DNA from 2 places in the Streptomyces sp. NPDC028907 genome. Region 1 is predicted to be linked to the other one. Evidence: riboswitches for the same ligand, from Rfam matches in the RefSeq annotation. Region 1 holds a riboswitch; the other holds the start of a gene.
What was found. Region 1 has a riboswitch for S-adenosylmethionine ahead of thrC (threonine synthase). Riboswitches for the same ligand answer to the same signal wherever they lie in the genome.
Positions count from the first base shown of each region.

Region 2: another riboswitch for S-adenosylmethionine. It lies ahead of ACZ4UU_RS02390 (aminotransferase class V-fold PLP-dependent enzyme); the one in region 1 lies ahead of thrC (threonine synthase).

Region 1 is NZ_JBVHVE010000002.1:560,246-570,524, reverse strand. It holds gene ACZ4UU_RS07000 (extracellular solute-binding protein) at 1-648, shown strand, start outside; gene ACZ4UU_RS06995 (DUF3263 domain-containing protein) at 679-927, shown strand; gene otsB (trehalose-phosphatase) at 1,106-1,948, shown strand; gene ACZ4UU_RS06985 (TetR/AcrR family transcriptional regulator) at 2,043-2,621, opposite strand; gene ACZ4UU_RS06980 (oxidoreductase) at 2,859-3,674, shown strand; gene ACZ4UU_RS06975 (alpha,alpha-trehalose-phosphate synthase (UDP-forming)) at 3,683-5,191, opposite strand; gene ACZ4UU_RS06970 (glucosyl-3-phosphoglycerate synthase) at 5,287-6,231, opposite strand; SAM riboswitch class I at 6,368-6,506, shown strand; gene thrC (threonine synthase) at 6,525-7,823, shown strand; gene ACZ4UU_RS06960 (MoaD/ThiS family protein) at 7,946-8,221, shown strand; gene ACZ4UU_RS06955 (cold-shock protein) at 8,673-8,879, shown strand; gene groL (chaperonin GroEL) at 9,237-10,279, shown strand, end outside.
Region 2 is NZ_JBVHVE010000001.1:520,184-530,462, forward strand. It holds gene ACZ4UU_RS02380 (SLC13 family permease) at 1-132, shown strand, start outside; gene ACZ4UU_RS02385 (glycerate kinase) at 260-1,447, shown strand; gene ACZ4UU_RS02390 (aminotransferase class V-fold PLP-dependent enzyme) at 1,402-2,769, opposite strand; SAM riboswitch class IV at 2,885-3,001, opposite strand; gene trpD (anthranilate phosphoribosyltransferase) at 3,087-4,151, opposite strand; gene qcrB (cytochrome bc1 complex cytochrome b subunit) at 4,338-5,975, opposite strand; gene qcrA (cytochrome bc1 complex Rieske iron-sulfur subunit) at 5,972-7,021, opposite strand; gene qcrC (cytochrome bc1 complex diheme cytochrome c subunit) at 7,018-7,830, opposite strand; gene ctaE (aa3-type cytochrome oxidase subunit III) at 7,911-8,531, opposite strand; gene ACZ4UU_RS02420 (response regulator) at 8,677-9,078, shown strand; gene ACZ4UU_RS02425 (L,D-transpeptidase) at 9,173-10,279, opposite strand, start outside.

The sequences.
Region 1 (10,279 bases):
AGCGGTGGGGGCGGGTACACCGATGCCGAGCTCGGCTCGTACAGCATCGACTCCACGGAGAACGTCGCCACCTTCAACTGGCTGAAGAACAACCTCGTCGGCAAGGGACTCACCGGACCGGTCGCGCCCGGTCGGCTCAACCGGGCCGACGCGTTCTCCGCCTTCGCGGCGGGCGATGTCGGCATGCTCAACGGTCACCCTTCGCTGATGCAGATGGCCGCGAAGAAGGGCGTGAAGTTCGGCATGGTGCCGATGCCCGGGCGGGAGGGACCGACCAAGGTCTCCATGGGTGTGGCCGACTGGATGACGGCCTTCAAGCAGAACGGTCACGCCGAGCAGGTCGGCGACTTCCTCGACTTCGTCTACGACAAGGAGAACGTCCTCGACTTCTCCCGGGAGTACGACCTGCTGCCCGTCACGAACTCCGCGTCCACCGTGATGAGCGGGGCTCCTCAGGACGCCGATCTCAAGCCGTTCCTGGAGCAGCTGTCGCTTTCCGAGCTGTATCCGGTGGGGCGGACCTCCTGGGCTGCCGTCAGTGCGGGGGTCAAGAAGCGGATCGGTGGGGCGGTGGCCTCCGGGGGTAGCCCGTCGGCGATTCTTGGGCAGCTCCAGGCGACTGCGTCGCGGGCGGAGAGCGCGGAGTAGGTGTCGGTGGCGGGGGCTAGGGTGCGGGGCATGAGTGAGGATCCGCGTGAGCCCGACGGCCTCGGCGAGCGTGAGCGGACCGTTCTCGCGCTGGAGCGCCGGGGGTTCTCGGGGCCCGGCGCGAAGGAGCGGGCGATCCGTGAGGAGCTGGGGTTGGCGCCGGTGCGCTACTACCAGCTGCTGAACGCTCTGCTGGACGACCCGCGGGCGTTGGCCCACGACCCGGTGACGGTGAACCGCCTGCGGAGACTGAGAGAACAGCACCGCGCCGAACGCTGAACTTTCCTCGCCCCCGCCGCCCCTACCCGTCCCATCCTTCTGGGGCTCCGCCCCAGGCTGGATCTTTCAGCCCGTCCGGCGTTGAGGACGAGGCCCGAAGGGCCGACAGCGGGGGTCTGGGGGCGCAGCCCCCAGGGATGGGACGGGAAGGGGCGGCGGGGGCGGATAAAGTCTGGGCATGGGTAGTCATACGGAAGCTCTCCCGACCCCCACCACCCAGCCCGGCCGTGCCGGACTCGACGCGCTTCTCAGGCGCCCCGCCCGCGCACTGATCGCCCTCGACTTCGACGGCACCCTCGCCCCGATCGTCCCCGACCCGGAGCAGGCAAGGCCCCACCCCGACGCGATCCCCGCCCTCGCGGCCCTCGCTCCCAAGGTCGCGGCCGTGGCAGTGATCACCGGCCGCCCGGCCGAAACCGCGGTGCGCTACGGCGGCTTCGCCGACACCCCCGGCCTGGAGCACCTGGTCGTACTCGGCCACTACGGCGCCGAACGCTGGGACGCCGCGACCGGCAAGGTCACCGCGCCCGAACCCCACCCCGGCATCGCGGCCGTCCGCGCGGAGCTGCCGGGCCTCCTCGACGGCCTCGGCACCACCGGCACCTGGACCGAGGACAAGGGACACGCCCTCGCCGTACACACCCGCCGCGCACCCGACCCCCAGGGCGCCTTCGACACCCTCCGCGCCCCCCTGACCGACCTCGCCACCCGCAACGGCCTCATCGTCGAACCGGGACGCATGGTCCTCGAACTCCGCCCACCCGGCATGGACAAGGGTGTGGCGCTCCTGGACTACGTCCGCGACCTCGGCGCCGAGTCCGTCCTCTACGCCGGGGACGACCTCGGCGACCTCCCGGCCTACGCCGCCGTTGACGAACTCCGTTCCGACGGCACTCCCGGCCTCCTGGTGTGCAGCGGCAGCGACGAGGTCACGGAGTTGTCGGAGAAGGCGGATGTCGTGGTCGACGGCCCTGAGGGGGTCGTACGGCTGTTGGCGGCCATCGCCGATCAGGCGGGCTGACCCCGGCGGGCTGACCCCGGCGGGCTGACCCCGGCGGGACGATCCCGGCGGGACGATCCCGCATTCGGGCTCTGCCGGCCCCGCCGCCGGCGGCTCAGCCGCGTCGTCCCGCACCGTGCAGCAGCGTGTCGACGATGCGCGTGGCCAGCGCGTCCGGATTCTGTGCGTCCGGGTCTTCGTCAGCACCGGGCCCGTGCAGGGCCTCGCCGATGAGGGCGTAGTAGACCCGCCGTGTCCACTCCAGATCTGCCGTGGGGTCGAGGAGCCCCTCACGCTGCGCCCGGGCGAGAAAGGCGAGGGACCGGGCGTTGATCTCGGCCCAGACCTCCTTGGCGACGTCGTTCTGCGCCAAGGGGTTGCCGAGCGTGAACCGCCAGGCGCCTTTGACCCGCAGCGTGTTCGCGGTAGCGCGGTGCAGCGCGACCAGCGGGGGTGCGGTGTCCAGGTGGGCGTCGTCGATGGCGTCGGTGAGCTGCTGCTTCGCGGAAGCGGCCAGCGCCTCGACGAGGGCCTGCCGGTTCGCGAACCGCCGGTGCACCGTCGTCCTGGCCAGGCCCGCGGCCTCGGCGATCTGCTCCATCGGCGCGCCGGGATCCTCGGCGAGGACCTTCTCGGCCGCCTCCAGAATCGCGCGCACGCTGCGTTCGGCATCAGCCCGCAGGGCTCGCCCCATCGTGTCTCCCTTCCCGTGATCGGCTCCTGTCCCCAAAGAAGATACTCCTCAGCTGCACCTTCTCAAGAAACTGCAACACTTGAGTTGCAGATACTTGAAGAACGGTTACTCTTGAGGTGCGGTTATTGGCCGAGGGTCGAGAGCCGAGGGCTGGGAGCCGACGGCAGGCGCAAGGCGACCAGGTTCCGCGGAAGCCGCAGATTGCTCTGAACATGATCAACATCTCGGGAGTTCATGATGGCCACGAAACGACCTGTAGCACTGGTGACAGGCGCGTCCTCCGGCATCGGGGAGGCCACGGCCCTCGCCCTCGTCGAAGCGGGTTTCGAAGTGATCGGAACCAGCCGGAACGCCGCGAGGGCCGCCTCCCGCGAGGGCGTGACCTTCCTCGACCTCGACGTGAGCAGTGACGCCTCGGTCGCCACGCTGGTCCAGCAGGTCATCGATCGGTTCGGCCGGATCGACGTCCTGGTCAACAACGCCGGCATCGGCTCGTCGGGCGCCACCGAGGAAAGCTCCCTGGCGCAGCACCAGCATGTCTTCGACATCAACGTCTTCGGCGTCATCCGCATGACGAAGGCCGTCCTGCCCCACATGCGCGCCCAGGGCCGGGGCCGCATCGTCAACCTGTCGTCGATCTACGGGTTGATCCCCCAGCCGTACATGGCCGCCTACATCGCGTCCAAGCACGCGGTCGAGGGGTACTCCGAGTCCGTGGACCACGAGGTCCGTGAGTTCGGCGTGCGGGTCATGCTCGTCGAGCCCGGCGGGACCAACACCGCCTTCGAGGGCAACCTGGTGGAGCCCGACACGCCGCTGCCGGTCTACGCGAAACAGCGGCGCATCGTCGACCAAGTGGTCGCCAAGGCGGTCACGGGTGGCGACGCCCCCACCGTCGTCGCCCGGGCCGTCATCACGGCGGCCACCGCACGCAAGCCGCGGCTGCGCTCCACCGCCGGCCCGTTCGCCCGGCGCATCAGCCTGCTGCGCCGCGTCGCCCCCGCCCGGGTTTTCGACCAGCAGATCCGCAAGTTCAACCAGCTGGCCGGCTGACGGATCCGCTACTCGGCGTAGCCGTCACGGATGGCGGCCAGAGCCTCCAACTGGTCCAGGAACCACTGAGCCGGCGGAAGCGCCGTCGCGGCCGCAGCCAGCCGCTTCGACCGCTCCGCCCGTTCCTCCGGCCCCATGGACAACGCCTCGTGCAGCGCCCGCGCCGTGTCGATCACGTCGTACGGGTTCACGGTGACGGAGTCGTCGCCCAGCTCCTCGAAGGCCCCGGCCTCCCGGGACAGCACCAGCGCGCACCCCGCGTCGGAGACGACCGGCACCTCCTTGGCGACGAGGTTCATGCCGTCCCGGATGGGGTTGACCAGGGCCACGTCGGCCAGCCGGTACGCGGCGAGCGACCGGGCGAAGTCGTCCTTGACGTGGAGCACGACCGGGGTCCAGGTCGAGGTCCCGTAGCCGGAGTTGATCTCGTCCGCCAGCCGCTGCACCTCCGCCGTGTAGTCGCGGTACACCGCGAGGTCCTGGCGTGACGGATACGCGAACGCCACGTGCACCACCCGCTCGCGCCACTCGGGGTGGTCGTCGAGCAGCTGCCGGTAGGCGAGCAGTCCGCGCGCGATGTTCTTGGACAGTTCGGTGCGGTCGACCCGCACGATCGTCCTGCGGGCGGAGCCGTCCGGTGCGGTGCCGATCTCGTCCCGCAGTGCCGTCATCCGCTCCTCGACGTCCGGCTGACGGGAGCGGTCGCGCAGGAACTCCGCGTCGGCGCCCAGGCCGTGTACGCCGATCCACGTGGTACGCAGCGGCGGACGCCCCGTGATGGTGTGCTCGATCGAGCGCGGGGCGCCGCTCGGCCACGACGGGGTGATCCGCTCGGGGTCGGTGCCCCCGGCGCAGCCCATGAACGCCTGCGCCCAGCGCCAGGTGAGGAACCCGAGCCGGTCGGCGCCGAGCATGCCCCACACCAGCTGCGAACGGATGTCGTCCGGCAGCATCCGGAAGTACTCCGCCGGTGCCCACGGCGTGTGCGAGAAGTGGCCGATCCGGACGTCCGGACGCAGCTCGCGCAGCATCCCCGGCACCAGGCACAGGTGGTAGTCCTGCACCAGCACCGCCGCCCCCGGCGCCGCCTGCCGCGCCAGTTCCTCCGCGAAGGCCCGGTTGTACGTCTCGTACGACGCCCACTGGCGCCGGAACTCCGCGTCGAAGACGGGCTCCAGCGGCGTCTGGTACAGCATGTGGTGGACGAACCAGAGGACCGAGTTCGCGATGCCGTTGTAGGCGTCCGCGTGCACGTCGGCCGGGATGGCCAGCATGTGCACGCCCTCCTCGCCGACCCCGCGCCGCACCGCCTCACGGTCGCCGTCGGACAGTGCCGAGCACACCCACAGGGCGCCCGCGTCCGGCCCGATCGCCGACAGCCCGGAGACGACTCCGCCGCCGCCCCGCTTGGAGCGCAGCGAGCCGTCGCCCAGCACCTCGTACGAGACCGGGCCGCGGTTCGACGCGACCAGCACCTTGGCAGCACCCTGCTCGGCAGCACCTTGCGTGGAAGCCATACGCGTCAACCTAGCCCGGCTCGGAAACGCTCAAACGTGCGGTTCAGCTCAGTGGCGCATCATCGCCCGACCCGTATACGGCCGGTGCCCCTCGTTCACGCGACCTTCCGCGTCGCGTACTCCGCGATCTCCACCATCGGCGGCCGTTCCTCCGTGTCCACGGAGTACGTACGCGGCTCGAAACCGTCCTCGCCCCGCTCGAACTGGGTGAGGGACGGGCGGACCAGATGGCCCCGGGCCAGCCTCAGCTGGGCCGTGCGGTAGATCGCGGCGGACATCCGGCCCAGGGCCTGGCCGTCCTGGTGGCGGTGCTTGCGGACGCCCACATCCACCTGGGCCAGCGCGTCGAGGCCCACCAGGTGCAGGGCGTCGACCAGCATGCCCAGCTCCACGCCGTATCCGACGGGGAACGGGAGCTGTTCCAGCAGGGAGCGGCGGGCAGCGTACTCGCCGCCGAGCGGCTGCACGAAGCCGGCCAGCTGGGGCCAGTGCATGTTCAGCAGCGGGCGGGCCATCAGTTCGGTGACCCGGCCGCCCTGGCCGGCCGCGCCGCCGAGGGGACGGTCGTACATACCCTTGACCAGATCGATCCCGGGGTCGGTGAGCAGCGGGCCGACGATGCCGGAGACGAAGTCGGAGGAGAAGTCCTTCAGGTCGGCGTCGATGAAGCAGACGATGTCCCCGGTCGTGACCAGCAGGGAGCGCCACAGCACCTCGCCCTTGCCGGGCACGGCCGGGATGCGCGGCAGGATCGCGTCCCGGTGCACCACGGTCGCGCCCGCCGCCGCGGCCACCTCGGAGGTGCGGTCGGTGGAGCCCGAGTCGACGACGACGATCTCGTCGACCAGCGGCACCTGCCGCATCAGGTCGTGACGGATGACCGCGACGATGTCGCCGACCGTCTCCTCCTCGTCGAGCGCGGGCAGGACGACGGAGACCGACCGGCCCGTACGCTGTTTGGCGGCCAGAATCCGGTGGAGCGGACGATCGCTCGCGGACCAGGAGCGGGTGCTCAGCCAGCGCTCGACTTCTTCCAGCACGTAAGCGGCTCCTTCGCGTGTGATCCATCTCGCGGTTCGGACGACTATCTCAACTGTCCTGGTTGTCGGTTACAGTCTTGAACAACGCGGGTGACCATCGCATGTCCTGGCCGGCCCGCCGACCACAACTTCATACCGCTCATCCAGAGGGGCAGAGGGATACGGCCCGATGAAGCCCCGGCAACCCTCCAGCCGGTCTCGTTCACGCGAGGCTCCCGGCTAGGGAAGGTGCCAAATCCGTCTCACGGCGAGATGCGTCGTGAGGAAGATGAGGAGAAAGGGCCTCGCCTCACATGGCTGCGCAGACTGTCGCAAGCACCACCGACTCCACCACCGCTTCCACGGTAGACCTCGGCCCCGCCGCAGCGCTCTCCTGTCGCGAGTGCGGTCACCGGGTACCCCTCGGACCGGTCTTCGCGTGCGAGGAGTGTTTCGGCCCGCTGGAGATCGCCTACGACTTCTCGGCCTACGACACCGAGGAGCTCCGCAAGCGGATCGAGGCGGGCCCCGCGAACATCTGGCGCTACGCGCCGCTCCTTCCCGTCCCGGCCGACGTGGCCACCAAGCCGAACATCAACCCCGGCTGGACCCAGCTCGTCAAGGCCGACAACCTCGCGCGTGAGCTGGGCGTGGACGCCGGCAAGCTGTTCATCAAGGACGACTCCGGCAACCCGACGCACTCCTTCAAGGACCGCGTCGTGGCCCAGGCCCTGGAGGCCGCCCGCGCCTTCGGCTTCACCACCCTCTCCTGCTCCTCCACCGGCAACCTGGCCGGCGCGGTGGGTGCCGCGGCCGCCCGCGCCGGCTTCCGCTCCTGCGTCTTCATCCCGCACGACCTGGAGCAGGGCAAGGTCGTCATGGCCGCCGTCTACGGCGGCGAGCTCGTCGGCATCGAGGGCAACTACGACGACGTGAACCGTTTCTGTTCCGAGCTGATCGGCGACCCGGCCGGCGAGGGCTGGGGCTTCGTCAACGTCAACCTGCGGCCGTACTACGCCGAGGGCTCCAAGACCCTGGCGTACGAGATCTGCGAGCAGCTCGGCTGGCAGCTGCCGGACCAGCTGGTCGTGCCGATCGCCTCCGGCTCGCAGCTCACGAAGATCGACAAGGGTCTGCAGGAGCTGATCAAGCTCGGGCTCGTCGAGGACAAGCCGTACAAGATCTTCGGTGCGCAGGCCGAGGGGTGCTCGCCGGTGTCGGCGGCCTTCAAGGCGGGGCACGACGTCGTACGGCCGCAGAAGCCCAACACCATCGCCAAGTCGCTGGCCATCGGCAACCCGGCGGACGGTCCGTACGTGCTGGACATCGCCCGTCGTACCGGGGGTGCGGTGGAGGATGTGACCGATGAGCAGGTCGTCGACGCGATCAAGGTGCTCGCGCGGACCGAGGGCATCTTCGCGGAGACCGCGGGTGGTGTGACGGTGGGCGTCACGAAGAAGCTGATCGAGGACGGGGTCCTCGACCCCACCAAGACGACCGTCGTCCTGAACACCGGCGATGGGCTCAAGACGCTGGATGCGGTGGCTGGTACTGGCCTGACTGCGACCATTCGTCCCAACCTTGAGTCGTTCCGTGAGGCGGGTCTCGTCTAGGGCCCGTCCCCACGATTTCGTCTGCGGGCCGGTGGGGGCTGGTCGCGCCCACGCGGCGGTAGCCGCAAATTCAACACAGCCCCGCGCCCCTTAAAGGCGACTACCTGACCGGAGGTCACAAAGTGAGCGTCACCGTCCGCATCCCCACCATCCTGCGTACCTACACCGGCGGGCAGGCCGAGGTCGCCGCCGAAGGCGCCACCCTCGCCGAGGTCATCAGCGACCTGGAGAAGAACCACACCGGGATCGCCGCCCGGGTGCTGGACGACCAGGGCAAGCTGCGTCGGTTCGTCAATGTGTACGTCAATGACGACGACGTGCGTTTCGAGCAGGGGCTGGAGACGGCCACCCCCGACGGTGCCGGTGTCTCCATCATTCCGGCCGTCGCCGGCGGCTGACCGGGCTGACCGAATGACCGATCATTACCTTCGGTAACACCGGTCACCGAGAGTTCATCGAATTGCCCCCTCCGTGAGAGAAGCGGAGGGGGCAATTCTGTGTGGTTGAGCGAGGTACAGTTGGGGAACGCGTCGCTGATCCAAGGGTCGGCACCCCTTTATTTCCACCGCGAGCCCGACAAGAAGTAGCCAAAGTGTGCGGGTTTTTTGCGGCTTTTGTTCCGTTTGTCGGGTCCGACTTGACCTGAAGTCAGCGGAATTGTCCCCACATTCCCGACCGGTCGTGCCCGGATTTCTCGTCCGATTGACCTGTTGCAGACGGCAGTTGGGCAGATACATTCAGCCGCGGTCGACGCGTTCCGGCGCACGCCCCCGACCGATGGGGGGTGAGGTCTGACCCGGATCCGCGAAGTGTGGATCTGTGCAAGGGCCAGTAATAGGGGAGTTAGGCATGGCTCAGGGCACCGTCAAGTGGTTCAACGCGGAGAAGGGGTACGGCTTCATCGCGGTCGACGGTGGTGCGGATGTTTTCGTCCACTACAGCGCGATCCAGATGGACGGGTACCGCACCCTGGAAGAGGGCCAGCGGGTCGATTTCGAGATCTCGCAGGGTCAGAAGGGGCCGCAGGCGGACATGGTCCGGCTGGCGGCCGGCTGAAGCACGCGTCGACTTAACAGCAGCGACGTTCTTCTTCGAAGGGCCCGCACCTCCCGGGGTGCGGGCCCTTCGCCGTGCCCGGCATCAGAGGGCTCGATCCCCGAGAGCCGCTTGCTCCCCGCCACCCGACCGCCACCCCTCATCGAGCGCTCGCTTCGCGAGCGCGCCTTGCACTCTCTGGGGTCGAGTGCTAATCATTGGCGTTAGCACTCTGAAGGTGAGAGTGACAAAGAAGGACCGGGTCGGTGAGGCCCGCAGGCCGGGTGGGGCAAGGAACCACGAGGCAGGCGAGCCGTCCGTCGCGGGCGCGGGCGCGGTCCGAAGGAATCACCCCCAGTCCTGGAGGGACCACTTCACATGGCCAAGATCATCGCGTTCGACGAGGAGGCGCGGCGCGGCCTCGAGCGCGGCATGAACCAGCTCGCGGACGCCGTGAAGGTGACGCTCGGCCCCAAGGGTCGCAACGTCGTCCTCGAGAAGAAGTGGGGCGCCCCCACGATCACCAACGATGGTGTGTCCATCGCCAAGGAGATCGAGCTCGAGGACCCGTACGAGAAGATCGGCGCCGAGCTGGTCAAGGAAGTCGCCAAGAAGACGGACGACGTCGCCGGTGACGGTACGACCACCGCGACCGTTCTCGCCCAGGCCCTGGTCAAGGAAGGCCTGCGCAACGTAGCCGCCGGCGCCAACCCGATGGCCCTCAAGCGCGGCATCGAGCGTGCCGTCGAGGCCGTCTCCGCCGCTCTGCTGGAGCAGGCGAAGGACGTCGAGACCAAGGAGCAGATCGCCTCCACGGCCTCCATCTCCGCCGCCGACACCCAGATCGGCGAGCTCATCGCCGAGGCGATGGACAAGGTCGGCAAGGAAGGCGTCATCACCGTCGAGGAGTCCCAGACCTTCGGTCTGGAGCTGGAACTCACCGAGGGTATGCGCTTCGACAAGGGCTACATCTCGGCGTACTTCGCCACCGACATGGAGCGTATGGAGGCCGTCCTCGACGACCCGTACATCCTGATCGCCAACTCCAAGATCTCCGCGGTCAAGGACCTGCTCCCGCTGCTGGAGAAGGTCATGCAGTCGGGCAAGCCGCTGCTGATCATCGCCGAGGACGTCGAGGGCGAGGCCCTGTCGACCCTGGTCGTCAACAAGATCCGCGGCACCTTCAAGTCCGTCGCCGTCAAGGCCCCGGGCTTCGGTGACCGCCGCAAGGCGATGCTGAACGACATCGCCATCCTCACCGGTGGCGAGGTCATCTCCGAGGAGGTCGGTCTCAAGCTCGAGAACACCTCCCTGGACCTCCTGGGCAAGGCCCGCAAGGTCGTCATCACCAAGGACGAGACCACCATCGTCGACGGTGCCGGCTCCTCGGACCAGGTCGCGGGCCGTGTGAACCAGATCCG
Region 2 (10,279 bases), on a different contig from region 1:
CCTGGGACGCCGACGTATACGCCGCGCGACCTTTTGCGGCTGTCTGCGGTGTTGGCTCCGCTGACTGCCGGGCTTGTGTTGCTGTTTGCCGTTGCGGTGTGGCCGGTGCTCGGTGTGCCGGTGACGCGATGAGTCGTGTTGTCTGCCGCGCCGTCGTGGCTGGTCGCGCCCGCGCGGCGGAGCCGCATATGTCACAGCCCCGCGCCCCTGAAAGCAGGGCGTTGCCCCTCCCGTATCCGATCTGCTCAGGAGCCCTCTGATGTTGACCCGCGTCGTCGTCGCCCCCAGTGGCTTCAAGGAGTCGCTGTCCGCCCAAGCCGCAGCCGATGCCATTGCCGACGGGGTGCGGCGGGTGCTGCCCGAGGTCGTGGTGGACCTGATCCCCCTGGTGGACGGCGGTGAGGGCACCGCCGCCGCGTTGGCCGCCGCCACCGGTGGACGGCTTGTCGCCCTGCCCGCGACCGGGCCCGTCGGCGAGACCATCGGCACGCACTTCGCATTGTTCGGCTCCCGGGACACGGCGGTCGTGGAGATGGCCGCGGTGGCCGGGCTGTCCCTGGTGCCCCGCGCCCTGCGCGACCCGGGGGCGACGACGACTTACGGCGTCGGCGAGCTGATCCGCGCCGCGCTCGACACCGGCGTACGGCGGATCCTGGTCGGCTGCGGCGACTCGGGTACGTCGGACGGGGGCGCGGGGGCCCTCCAGGCGCTCGGCGCGCGGCTGCTGGACGCCGACGGCTTCGAACTTGCCCGTGGAGGGCGGGAGCTGACTCGGCTCGCCCGGATCGACCCGTCCGGCCTGGACCCGCGCCTGCGTGAAGTGGAGCTGCTGGTCGCCTGCAACCCGTACAACGTGCTGTGCGGCGAGCGCGGCGTGGCCCGTGTCTTCGGTCCGCAGAAGGGGGCGACGCCCGCGCAGGTGGAGGAGCTCTCGGCGGGGCTGGAGAACTGGGCGGACGTCCTCACCCGCGATCTGGGGGGCACCGATCTGCACCACGGCCCCGGCACCGGGGCGTCGGGGGGTCTGGGCGCGGGCCTCGCCGCGCTCGGGGCCTGCCTCCTGCCCCGCTTCGACGTGCTCCTCGACCACCTCGACCTGGACGCCCGCCTCGCCCGTGCCGACCTGGTCGTGACCGCCGAGGGCGCCCTGGACCACCAGACGCCCAAGGGCAAGGTCCCGGCCGAGGTGGCCCGCCGGGCCAAGCTGTACGGCCGTCCGGTGCTCGTGCTGGCGGGCACGCTCGGCGAGGGTGCCCAGGACGTGCCGGGCGTGGACGCGTTCAGCGGGATCCTGCCGGCGCCGATGGCTCTGGCGGAGGCCCTGGTGCGGGCCTCCGAACTCCTCACGGACGCCACCGAACGCGCCCTGCGGATGATCCTGTTGGGCGCCCGGCTACCGGCTCACGCGGAGGTGTCCGGCACGCAACGCCCGTCCTCGGTGCGGTAGTTCCACTTCGCGCCGTCCGTCACGAGCTCCCGCACGGCGTTCACGAACCGCTCGACGTGCTCGTCCGGCGTCCCGGCGCCGAAGCTCACCCGGATCGCGTTGAGGGACTTCTCGCCCGGAGCCGCCTCCGGGGCACCGCACTCGCCCTGCGTCTGCGGGTCGCTGCCCAGCAGCGTGCGGACCAGCGGGTGGGCGCAGAACAGCCCGTCGCGTACCCCGATGCCGTACTCGGCGGAGAGCGCGGCGGCGAAGTGGGAGCTGTTCCAGCCGTCGACGACGAAGGAGATGACACCGACGCGCGGGGCGTCGTCCCCGAAGAGGGAGAGGATCCGGACCTCGGGGACGTCGGCGAGACCGGCCCGCACCTTCTCGATCAGGTGCTGCTCACGCGCGACCAGGGTGTCGAAGCCCGCCTCCGTCAGCGCCTTGCAGGCGGAGGCGATGGAGTAGGCGCCGATGACGTTCGGCGAGCCGGCCTCGTGACGGGCGGCGCTCTCGTGCCACTCGACGTCCACTCCCCCGTCCTCGCGCCGGCTGACCTTGCGGCTGGCGCCGCCGCCCGCGAGGTACGGCTCGGCCTCCCTCAGCCAGTCGGCGCGTCCGGCGAGCACGCCGGAGCCGAACGGGGCGTACAGCTTGTGACCGGAGAAGGCGACCCAGTCGACGTCGAGGTCCTGGACGCTCACCGCGTGGTGCGGGGCGAGCTGCGCGCCGTCGAGCACGATCCGGGCGCCGTGGGCGTGCGCGGCCGCCGCCAGTTCCCGTACGGGCCACAGCTCACCGGTGACGTTCGAGGCGCCGGTGACGCAGACCAGGGCCGGGCCGTACGGGTCGCGATCGGCGAGGGCACGCTCCAGGGTCTCGACGGCCTGGCGCGGGGTGCGGGGGGCGTTGAGGTAGGTGACCTGCGTGTTCTTCCACGGCAGCAGGGAGGCGTGGTGCTCGGTCTCGAACACGAAGACCTGGCAGTCGGCCGGGAGGGCGGCCGCGAGGAGGTTGAGGGAGTCGGTCGTGGACCGGGTGAACACGACCTGGTCGCCGTCCCGGCAGTCCAGGAACTCGGCGACGGTCCGGCGGGCGTTCTCGAACAGGTCGGTGGAGAGCTGGGAGAGGTAGCCGGCCCCGCGGTGGACGCTGCCGTAGTACGGGGCGTAGGCGGCGACGTCGTCCCAGACGCGCTGCAGGGCGGGGGCGCTGGCGGCGTAGTCGAGCGCGGCGTAGGTGACCTCGCCGCCGGTGACGAGCGGGACGGTGACATCACGGCCCAGAACGGGCAGCGGGGCGCAAACGGTCTGGTCGGCGGCAGCGGTGGAGACAGACATGGGGAACTCCCGTGAGAGGCATGCGAGTTGAAGGCATGCAGAGAAGAGAAAATGGGTGCGCGGAGGCGGGGCTCGGCAGCCCTATCGCATTCGCTTGCTCACGGGGAACTCCTCGGTCACGTGCTTGCCATAGACCTCGCTGCCTACGGCCTGGTCCTCACCCGGGGCACCCCGCCACGGACGGAGGGTTGCCGGACAGTCGGCCGGGGCCTCATGACTGTCACTCATGACCTGGTCCAACATCCTGCCATACGATCTTCGATGTGCAAGGGCGCAGTCCGGATCCTGGACTGCGCCCTGCGTCACACGCTGTCGGCTCAGGCGTTGCTGGCCGCCACCCAGAGGTCCAGCGTCCGCTTGGCCGCGCCCGAGTCGATCGACTGCGCGGCCCTCGCCATGCCCAGCCGGATCTGCTCCGTGAGCGGGGCGTCCGTCGGCTCCAACGCCACCAGCGCCGCCGCCGAGTTGAGCAGTACGGCATCGCGCACCGGCCCCGGCTCGCCGTCCAGCAGGCGCCTGGCGACCTCCGCGTTGTAGGAGGCGTCCGCGCCGCGCAGCGCCTCCACCGGCACCAGCTCGATGCCGACGTCGCGCGGGTCGAAGGCCTCCTCGGTCACCTTGCCGTCGCGGACCGCCCACACCTTCGACGTGGCCGTCGTGGTCAGCTCGTCGAGGCCGTCGTCGCCGCGGAACACCAGCGCGGAAGAGCCGCGCTCGGCCAGCACGCCGGCGATGAGCCCCGCCATGCGGGTGTCGAAGCAGCCGACGGCGGAGGCCGTGACACGGGCCGGGTTGGTCAGCGGGCCGAGGAGGTTGAACGAGGTCGGGATGCCCAGGTCCCGCCGTACGCCACCGACGAAGCGCATCGAGGGGTGGAACTTGGCGGCGAAGCAGAAGGTGATGCCGGCCTCGTCCACCACCCGTGCCACGCCCTGCGGCGACAGGTCCAGGTTGATGCCGAGCTTCTCCAGCACGTCGGAGGAGCCGCTCGCGGAGGACGACGCCCGGTTGCCGTGCTTGACGACCTTCGCGCCGGCGCCCGCGATCACGATGGCGGACATCGTGGAGATGTTGACCGTCTTGGCCCGGTCGCCGCCGGTGCCGACGATGTCGACGGCCGGTCCGGGGATGTCCAGCGGCTGGGCGTGGGCGTACATCGCCTCGACGAGACCGTTGATCTCCTCGACCGTCTCGCCCTTGGCCCGCAGCGCCACCATGAAGCCGGCGATCTGGGCGTCCGAGGCCTCGCCGCTCATGAAGCGGTCCATCGCCCAGGCCGTGTCGCCGGCGCTCAGGTCCTCGCCGGCGAGCAGGGCGCTCAGCACCTCGGGCCAGGAACGGCCCGCCGCGGTGTCGCCTCCAGCGGGGGTCACAGCGCTCATAAGCCGCTCCTGGGTCAGTTGTGGTGTCCCGCACTACGGGACGCGAGTCTCAACGAGGTCCACCCTATCCAGCCGCGGGGCACGGCGAAGGGCCCCGTCCGTACAACGGACGGGGCCCTTCAACCGTGGCGTGGCTAAGCAGCACTGGCGCGACGGCGGTTCCGACGCGGCGCCAGCAGCGGAGCGTCAGTGGTGGCCGTGGCCGCTCGTGATCTCCTTGTACTCCTCGACGGACGGCTTGGGAATCTGGCCGTCCTCACCGAAGTAGGACTTGCTGAGCTTGGCGCGCAGCTTCTCGGAGCCCTTCACCTTGCGCTCGACGCCGTTCTCGTCGACCGTCGGGCCGATCTCCAGCGGCTGGTACTGCTCGTGCGCGGTGAGGGTGTGCAGCGCGTCCTGGCTGAGCGGCTCGTGCACCTCGATGAACTCACCGTGCGGCAGGCGCTTGATGATGCCCGACTCGCGGCCGTGCAGCACCTTGTCCTTGTCCCGGCGCTGGAGGCCGAGGCAGATCCGCTTGGTGATGATGAACGCGAGGACCGGTCCGACGAAGAAGCCGATCCGGACGAACCAGGTCACCGCGTTGATCGACAGGTGGAAGTGGGTGGCCCACAGGTCGTTGCCACCGCCGACCAGACCGATCATGTACACCGTGATCCAGGCGACGCCGAACGCGGTACGCGTCGGGGCGTTGCGCGGACGGTCCAGGATGTGGTGCTCGCGCTTGTCGCCGGTGACCCAGGACTCGATGAACGGGTAGACCGCGATCGCCGCCAGGACCACGCCGAAGAGCACCAGCGGGATGAACACGCCGAGGACCAGCGTGTGACCCCACAGGTTGATCTCCCAGCCCGGCATATAGCGGACGAGACCCTCGGCGAAGCCCATGTACCAGTCGGGCTGGGCGCCCGTGGACACCATGTCCGGACGGTAGGGACCGATGGCCCAGACGGGGTTGATCTGCGCGACCGCCGCGATGACCGCGATGACGCCGAAGACCAGGAAGAAGAAGCCTCCGGCCTTGGCCATGTAGACCGGCAGCAGCGGCATGCCGACGACGTTCTTGTTGTTCTTTCCGGGGCCCGCGAACTGCGTGTGCTTGTGGTAGAAGACCAGGATCAGGTGGCCGACCACCAGGCCGAGCATGATGCCCGGCAGCAGCAGGATGTGGATCGAGTAGAACCGGGCCACGAAGTCGACGCCCGGGAACTCGCCGCCGAAGAGGAAGAACGAGATGTACGTGCCGACGATCGGCATGGACAGGATCGCGCCCTCGGTGAAGCGGACACCGGTGCCGGAGAGCAGGTCGTCCGGGAGGGAGTAGCCGGTGAAACCGGTGAACATGCCCAGGACGAACAGCAGGAAGCCGAACAGCCAGTTGATCTCACGCGGCTTGCGGAACGCGCCCGTGAAGAACACGCGCATCATGTGCACGAACATGCCCGCGAGGAAGATCAGCGCGGCCCAGTGGTGGATCTGCCGGATCAGCAGACCACCGCGCACATCGAAGGAGATGTGCAGCGTCGAGCTGAACGCCTCACTCATCAGCTGTCCCTGCATCGGGACGTAACTGCCGTGGTACTCCACCTCGTTCATCGACGGGTGGAAGAACAGCGTCAGGTACACACCCGTGAGGATGATGATGATGAAGCTGTAGAGGCAGACCTCACCCAACATGAACGACCAGTGGTCGGGGAAGATCTTGCGCATGTTGGCCTTGGCCAGGGAGTAGATCCCCAGTCGGCCGTCGGCCCAGTCGGCTACGCGCTCGCCGGCCGGTGCCTTCCCGCGAGAGCGGGACTCGGTGGTCTCTGTAGTGCTCATCCGCGCTCCCAGAATGCAGGACCGACGGGCTCTTCGAAGTCGCCGAGCGCCTCGAGGTAGCCCTCGTCGTTCACGCCGATGCGCAGCTGCGGCAGGGCGTGGCCGGCGGGGCCGAAGATCACTCGGGCACCGTCGGAGAGGTCGAAGGTGGACTGGTGACAGGGGCAGAGCACGTGGTGCGTCTGCTGCTCGTACAGGGAGATCGGGCAACCGACGTGGGTGCAGATCTTCGAGTACGCGACGATGCCCTCGTGCGACCACTCGAGCTCGCGCTTGTCCTTGATGTCGTCGGGCTGGAGCCGGACGATCATCAGGGCGGCCTTGGCGATCTCGTTCTGGAAGTCGTGGTCGTGCTCCTCCAGGCCCTCCGGCTTGGCGAAGGTGAGAGAGCCGACCGCGACGTCCGAGGGACGCAGCGGCTCGTCGGTGTTCATGTTGACGAGCAGCTTGCCCTTGGACCACAGGGTGTGGCGGAGCTTGGTCCCGGGCAGCGGGCCGAGGTCACGCAGCAGGACGACGCCGGAGAGCGGGAACAGGGCCAGCGCGCCGAACATCGTGTTGCGGATCAGCTTGCGGCGACCCAGCGCGGACTCCTTGGCGCCCTGCTTGAAGTCGGCCATGACCTTGGCCTTGACCTCGGGCTCGGCCGCGATCGGGTGCCGCTCGTCCGCGACCTCCACGTCGGACATCAGGGTGCGGGCCCAGTGGACCGCGCCCGCGCCGATGCAGAACAGCGCCGCACCGAGGGTCAGACCCAGCGCGAAGTTCAGCGCGTTGAGGTGACCGATCGGGAAGACGAAGACCGACTTGTCGTGCGGGATCGCCACGTACGAGGCGATGAAGCCGACGGTGGCCAGCATCGACACCGTGAACAGCAGGGCGACCGTGCGCTCGGACCGCCTGGCGGCCCGCTCGTCGATGTCCTGGATCCGGTGCTCGTGGGGCGGCAGACCGGGGTCGGCGAAGGGGTGCTTCTCGTCCGCTACCGCGACGTGGGCGTCCTGCTCAGCGGGCAGGTTCTCTTCTGGAATGTCTTGGCTACTCATGACTTCTTGGCCTTTGCGGTCCGAGCGGCGACCCAGACGGCGACCGCGATCAGTGCACCGAGCCCGAAGATCCAGGCGAAGAGGCCCTCACTGACCGGCCCGAGGCCGCCCAGCTCCAGACCACCCGGGTTGACCGTCTCGTCGCTGTTGACCGCGTGCAGGTACGCGATGATGTCCTTCTTGTTCTGCTCCGACAGCGTGGTGTCGGGGAACGACGGCATGTTCTGCGGGCCGGTCTGCATGGCCTCGTAGATGTGCTTCGGCTCGACGTTCTCCAGGCTCGGGGCGAACTTGCCCTTCGTCAGCGCGCCGCCCTTGCCGGTGAAGTTGTGGCACTGGGCACAGTTGTTGCGGAAGAGCTCACCGCCCTTGGCGATGTCCGCGCCCTCGGGGCCGTACTGCTCCTCGGTCGGGACGGACGGACCGGCACCCAGCGAGGCGATGAACGCCGCGAGCTGGTCGATCTCGGCCTGCGAGTAGATGTTCTTCTTCTTCGGGACCTGGGCGCCCTGGGAGGTGGCGGCCGGCATGCGGCCCGTCGAGACCTGGAAGTCGACGGCGGCGGCGCCGACGCCCACCAGGCTCGGACCGTCAGAGGTGCCCTGACCATCGGTTCCGTGGCAGCTGGCGCAGCCGACGGTGTAGAGCTTCTTGCCCTCCTCGATGGTGAGGGACTGGGCGGTTTCCTCGGCCTGCGCCTTGTCCGCGGGAGCGAACATGGCGTACAGCCCCCCCGTGCACGCCAGCGCGAGGAGTAGGACGACGACCGCCGCCAGCGGATGGCGTCGTCGTGCGGAGAGCTTTTTCACGGATTACCCCGGTGTCAGGATCTTCTGCGTCGATGCTTGCGGTATGTGCGTTTGTGGAACGCGCGCGGGATCGGGCCCGGCTACTTGATCATGTAGATCGTGGCGAAGAGGCCGATCCAGACGACATCGACGAAGTGCCAGTAGTAGGACACGACGATCGCGGCGGTCGCCTGCTCGTGCGTGAACCTCTTCGCCGCGTAGGTGCGGCCGAGGACCAGCAGGAAGGCGATCAGGCCGCCCGTCACGTGCAGGCCGTGGAAACCGGTGGTCAGGTAGAAGACCGAGCCGTACGGGTCGGACGAGAGCGAGAGGCCCTCGTGCTTGACCAGCTCGGTGTACTCGTACACCTGACCGCCGATGAAGATCGCACCCATGATGAAGGTGACGATGAACCAGCCCCGGAGCTTCTTCACATCACCGCGCTCGGCGGCGAACACGCCGAGCTGGCAGGTGAGGGAGGAGAGCACCAGGATCGTGGTGTTCGTCGCCGAGAACGGGAAGTTCAGGGCGTCCGCCTTCTCATGCCAGAAGTCCGGACCGGTCACCGATCGCAGGGTGAAGTACATCGCGAAGAGGGCCGCGAAGAACATCAGCTCGGAACTCAACCAGATGATGGTTCCGACGCTGGTGAGGTTCGGTCGGTTGACCGACGGGTGCGCGTGACCCTTGTCTACTGTCGTTGCTGTCGCCACGACCGACATTATGTCGGTCGCTTATCCCGCCCTCACTCCGGGGGGTGCCGTTCGGAGTGTCTTCCCCGTTCATACCGGTGTTGACGTGGTGTTCAAGGGAGTAGCATCCGGCCCAACAGGCCTGTCCTTACGACGCTGACGTCACGGAGGAACAATGCAGCCGACCGCCACGGTGCTGGTCTACAGCGACGACTCCAACACCCGCGAGCAGGTGAGGTTGGCTACCGGGCGCCGGCCCGCTCCGGATGTGCCGGTGGTGCGGTTCGTGGAGTGCGCGACGCCGGCCGCCGTCATCAAGGAGCTGGACAAGGGGGGCATCGACGTCTGTGTGCTGGACGGCGAGGCCGTGCCCATGGGGGGCATGGGGGTCTGCCGGCAGATCAAGGACGAGGTGTTCAACTGCCCGCCGGTGCTGCTGCTGATCGGGCGGCCGCAGGATGCGTGGCTGGCGACGTGGAGTCGGGCCGAGGCGGCGGTGACGCTGCCGGTGGAGCCCGTGGAGTTCGCGGGGGCGTTGGCCTCTTTGCTGCGGACGAAGAACCTTCAGAGCGCCTAGGAGCTCGACTGGTCGCGGTTCGCGGGCGGCTGCGGGCCTGTTGTGGCTGGTCGCGCGGTTCCCCGCGCCCCTGAGGGCGCTGCCCTGAAGGCGTTCAGACGTTCTGCGGCCTCAGTCTTGCCTTCTCCCACGGGCTCGGGCCCTCCGGGGTGCCGCCCACCAGGGCGCTGCCGTTGCGCCAGTTCTTCCACTCGAGGTTCCAGTCGCCGAAGCCGTTGCCGAACGGTTCCATCGTGTTGCCGTACGAGTTGATGACCTTGACGATGTCGCCCTCGCGGATGTTCTCGAAGAACCAGGCGGCGTTGGCGGTGCTCATGCCGGTGCAGCCGTGGCTGACGTTGGCGTAGCCCTGGGAGCCGACGGACCAGGGGGCGGCGTGGACGTATTCGCCGCTCCAGGTCACGCGGGTGGCGTAGTAGACGGGCAGGTCGTACGACTCGGAGGAGCCCGCGGAGATGCCGATGCTGGTGCTGCGCATACGTACGAAGTACTCCTTGCCCAGTACGACCTTGACGCCGTTGCGGGTCTCGAAGCCGGGCTTGCCGGTCGTGACCGGGATCGAGCGGACCTCCTCGCCGTTGCGGTAGAGGGTCAGCTGGTGGGTCGCGGCGTCGGTGACGGCGATGACCTGGTCGCCGATGGTGATCCGCAGGGGCTTGACCTTGCCGCCCCGGAGGCGGTCGCTGATCTTGATGCCCTCGAGGTTGCTCCGGGCCTGGATGGTGGCGCCGGCGGGCCAGTACTCCTGGGGGCGGTAGTGGAGTTCCTTGTCGCTCACCCAGTGCCAGGTGCCCTCGACGGAGGGGGTGGACTCGACCTTCAGGGCCCGCTCGACCGTCGCGCGCTGGTTGTTGTCCTTGACGGGCTGGCTCAGTTCGGCCGTGACGGGCTGGCCCACGCCGTAGGTGCCCGCCTTGGGGCCGAAGGTCACCGTCAGGTGCTTGTTGCTGGTCGGCTTGCTGGTGTCGAAGGTGAGGACCTTGCGGCCGGGGGCGCCGTCCTCGTCCTCGGTGCTCACGCGGACCGTGTAGCGGGCGTTGGCGGCCAGCGGGGAGGTGCTGTGCCAGCGAGTGCCGTCGGCGGAGAGTTCGCCCGCGACATAGCGTCCTGCGGCGTCCCTGGCGGTGACGTCCGTGATGCGGCCGTCGGAGTCCTCTGCGGTGATCTCCAGGGGCTTGTCGGGGTCGGCCTTCTGCCCGTC